2 regions of the Priestia sp. FSL R5-0597 genome follow, and region 2 is predicted to be linked to the other one. Evidence: riboswitches for the same ligand, from Rfam matches in the RefSeq annotation. Region 2 holds a riboswitch; the other holds the start of a gene.
What was found. Region 2 has a riboswitch for thiamine pyrophosphate ahead of MKX72_RS02800 (thiamine phosphate synthase). Riboswitches for the same ligand answer to the same signal wherever they lie in the genome.
Positions count from the first base shown of each region.

Region 1: another riboswitch for thiamine pyrophosphate. It lies ahead of thiM (hydroxyethylthiazole kinase); the one in region 2 lies ahead of MKX72_RS02800 (thiamine phosphate synthase).

Region 1 is NZ_JBBOUZ010000001.1:2,120,874-2,123,077, forward strand. It holds gene MKX72_RS10800 (MFS transporter) at 1-909, shown strand, start outside; TPP riboswitch at 1,085-1,193, shown strand; gene thiM (hydroxyethylthiazole kinase) at 1,269-2,075, shown strand; gene thiE (thiamine phosphate synthase) at 2,089-2,204, shown strand, end outside.
Region 2 is NZ_JBBOUZ010000001.1:525,692-527,895, reverse strand. It holds gene thiO (glycine oxidase ThiO) at 1-841, opposite strand, end outside; gene MKX72_RS02800 (thiamine phosphate synthase) at 825-1,448, opposite strand; TPP riboswitch at 1,570-1,671, opposite strand; gene MKX72_RS02795 (hypothetical protein) at 1,830-2,045, opposite strand; gene crcB (fluoride efflux transporter CrcB) at 2,097-2,204, opposite strand, start outside.

The DNA of each region.
Region 1 (2,204 bases), 1.6 Mb from region 2:
AGAATGCTAGGTGGGGTCGGGGCCGCGCTTATTATGCCTGCTGTTATGGCCTATACAGCGGACGTGACGTCTGCTAAAGAACGCGCTAAAGGAATGGGCTATGTGACGGCAGCGATTACAACAGGATTTATTATCGGGCCCGGTATTGGAGGCTTTTTAGCTGAATACGGCATGCGCGTGCCATTTTACATGGCCGCAGTAGCAGGAGGCTTGGCTGCAGTGATTACGCTTTTTGTTTTGCCGGAGTCTCGTCCTGTACAAGGTCATGCTGTTTCAAACAATGAGAATCCAAAAGAAGATCGGCTGCTACTGCAGCTTATGAATTCCTACAAAGAACCTTATTTTTTAAGTTTAATTATCGTTTTTGTGACATCGTTTGGATTATCCAATTATGAAACGATCTTTTCACTATTTGTTGATCATAAATTTAGCTTTACGCCAAAAGATATTGCGTTTGTTATTACGTTTGGCTCTATTGCAGGGGCTGTTGTGCAGGTTACGATTTTTGGCTGGATTTTAAATAAATTCGGTGAAAAAAGAGTGATTTCGTTTTGCTTGATGATGACGGGACTTTTTGTTTTACTTACGCTATTTGTGCACACGTACTGGCTTATTATTGTTGTAACATTTATCGTCTTTTTAGCAACAGATATTTTACGTCCGGCAATCAGCACGCAAATGTCGATGATGGCACAAGACGACCAAGGGTATGTAGCCGGACTAAATTCTGCTTATACAAGTCTTGGGAATATTATTGGACCCGTTGTCGCAGGCTTTCTCTTTGATATAAACATTAATTATCCGTACGTATCAGCTGCACTTGTACTGCTGCTTTGTTTTCTTTTATCTTTAAGAGCAGGAAAGGACCGAAAAACAGCTGTGAGAAATCAAGCGATTCAAGAGAAATGATAGAATTTTTAGGGGATAGAAGACCTCCAGTAGTTTACTGGAGGTCTTTTAATGATGCTTTTAGTAAAGCTGTAAGATTTACAACACCACTCAGCCTATAGCGAAGCTTTATTTTATGGGCAAAACAGTGAAATGGTTGCAAATAAAAAAGGTTAATAGTAAACTTTAAACGTAACAAGAATAGTATGGGAGCTTGCGCGGGGCAGGCTGAGAGTACAGGGGCGCCTGTTGACCATTTGAACCTGTTGGATAATGCCAGCGCAGGGAATGTGAGTACATACCAAAGCACTTTGCGCATGCAAGGTGCTTTTTTGTCTTTTTTTTGCAGTGTTAAAACTAAATGAAAAGAGTGAGAGAACATGGATATTAGTAAAATTTCAGCTCAATTAGAAAAAGTAAGAGATACAAGTCCGCTTGTTCATAATATTACGAATGTTGTGGTAACCAATTTTACAGCAAATGGACTGCTTGCCCTAGGAGCGTCACCTGTTATGGCTTATGCGAAGGAAGAAGTGGCTGACATGGCTCGAATCGCCGGAGCGCTTGTCTTAAATATGGGTACACTGACGGCTCAAGAAGTAGAAGCGATGAGAATAGCAGGAAAATCAGCAAATGAAAACGGCGTGCCGGTTATTTTCGATCCTGTAGGAGCCGGAGCGACACCGTTTCGTACAGAAGTGGCACGTCAGCTTGTAGAAGAATTAAATATTGCCGTTATTCGCGGTAACGCTGCTGAAGTTGCGAATGTAGTAGGCGAGTCATGGCTCATTAAAGGCGTTGATTCATTAGAAGGGCAAGGAGACGTCATTGAACTTGCTGAGAAAGCAGCGAACAAATTAGATACAGTGATTGTTATTACGGGGAAACAAGATGTGATCACCGATGGAAACACAACGTATACAGTAGACAACGGTCACCCGTTATTTACGAAGGTGACGGGTACTGGATGTCTGCTGACATCAATTATAGGAGCTTTCGCGGCTGTAGAAAAAGAATATGTCGAGGCAAGCGTTGCTGCTTTAAGTTTTTACGGAGTGGCAGGTGAAATCGCCGCAGCGAAAAAAGGTGAAGAAGGGCCGGGGAGCTTTCAAATTGAGCTGTTAAATCAGCTTCATCTTTTATCTGGACAGGATATTGAATCATATGCAAGAGTACATCAACGTTAAAAGGAGCGGGAAAATGACAAACGAAGAAATTAAAAAGCTGCTGCAAGTTTATTTTATAATGGGCAGCAATAACTGTACAAAAGATCCGAAAGAAGTGTTGAAAGAAGCAATTGAAGGCGGCGTTACCGT
Region 2 (2,204 bases):
TACCTTGTGCAGAAACGGTCTTAGTAAAATCATGCTGCAGCTTAGTTGCCCCGATTACGATTCTTCCACCAGTCTTAGGGACTAAGTAAAAACCTTCATCTAAAAAAATCGTTTTAGAAAGCAGGGGCTTATGACTTTGCAGAGCAATACACTCTCCTTTTACAGGAAACACCTCGCCTAAATGTTCAGAAGAAATAAAGCGTTTAGCCCATGAGCCTGCTGCAATCACTACTTTTTCTCCATAAAAAGAGCCTTTGGACGTCTGTACCCCTTTTACTGTTTCATTTTCCATAATAAGAGAGTGAACGTCACAGTATTCGAATACATCTGCTCCGTGATACAAGGCTCCATGAGCAAGAGCTTGTGTTAACTTAGCCGGAGCTAGCTGGCCGTCTCCCGGTATTGTAATGGCTCCGTATATGTCTGGAGAGAGCCCGGGTTCTAACAAACGCGCTTCTTTTACATCGATCCATCTTACATCTTTGTCCCACCGGTGGTGCTGAGCGGCTTTTTTCTTTAATACGTGTGCATCTTCTTCTGTTACAGCGACTTTTAATAAGCCTTTTTGAATGAGCTCTACGTCGATAGCCGTTTTTTCTTTTAGTTCCTTCACCAGTTCAGGAAACATGCTTCTGCTCTTAATAGCAAGGTCTAAAAGAGGACCTTCTTCATCAATTTCAGCTTGAGCACCTAAAATACCAGCGGCTGCACTTGAAGCTTCACAACCAACTTGATTGCGTTCAAGAATAGCTACTGACGCTCCTTGTTTTGACAAATGATAAGCGATAGAAGAGCTGATTATACCTCCTCCGATTAACAGTACATCATAATGCTGCTTCATTTTCTCCACCTCCAGATGTCCATATATGAGAATATTGTTTAATCGCTTTCAGGGGATCTTGCGCAAGCATGACACCAGACATCACGGCTATACCGTGTGCTCCTGTTTGAAGTACCTCTTTGGCATTTACAGGTGTAATTCCTCCAATGGCAATAACCGGTATCTGCACAGCGTCTACTACTTCTTTTAGTGCCGCTATCCCTCGACTTTTTAATTCTTTTTTTGAATGTGTTGAATAAATATGTCCGTATAAAATGTAGTGAGCACCATCTTTTTCAGCTTCTAAAGCCTCTTCCACAGAGTGAACTGACTTTCCAACAATAAGAGAAGGAAATGCGTCTATAACAAACGAAACGTCTAAACTATGATAGGCAAGCTGTACACCTTTTGCTTTTAAAGCATGCGCTACATCAACTCGGTCATTCACAATAATTTTAGAGCGACAAAATGGTAGGCTTTCTAGTAAACATTGAATCTGCTTTGCTGTTTTCTTTTTTTCTCTAATATGAATGGCGCCCGCAAAAGGCGCGATAGCCGTTAAAATTTTTTGAAGCTCTTCGATTGGCTGCTTATCTGTTGTAATGACATGAAATTTAGGAATATCCACATGATCGAAACCTTTCCATTCAGAATAAAGAGAAATTTCAATCACTTCATCTTGTGCAGAGGGCTTTATTACATACAAAAAACCACTCTACAACGTAGAGTGGTTAGCATGCATCGTTATGTAAACATGATCGCCACTTCCCTACGCTGGTCCAAACCAGATCAGGTTCAAAGGGTCCGAAATACATCCGTCTCAGCTTCAAAAAGCTCCCCTAGTGATTGCTATTTATTGATTTTGTTTTTGCACTTAAAATTATAACACAACTAGATGTAAATACAATATCTCTTTATGCTCTTACGGCTCTCTTCCTTTTATAGATGTATCTTTTAAGCTTCTTTACTAAGAGGCCCGGCGCACCGAATCATTCTGCTTTTTATATAGTTAGTAATCGGTATAGTCGTCAAATTCTTCTTTGTCTTTTTCCTTTTTCCGATCCCATATAAACAGCAGGAGTAACATAATAAAAGTTAGAATATAAAAACCGTAAAAAATAAATGCCGCCACAACATTTATAAATAAAAATAAAAAACCAATGATCTGACCTGCAACAGCTACAATCAACAAAATGTATTTCCAAACTTCTGCTTTTCTATCCATTCTCTACTTCTCCGTCTTTTTGTTTTTCCCTACTAGAAACGTTCTCTTTACTTATAATAAAAACGTTCCTGCCAGTAAACCGACTGTAAATAAACCAACTGTTCCAAATGCTGAAATCCCCACGTACGCCAACATTTTCCGATAAGATTTTTCCCGAAT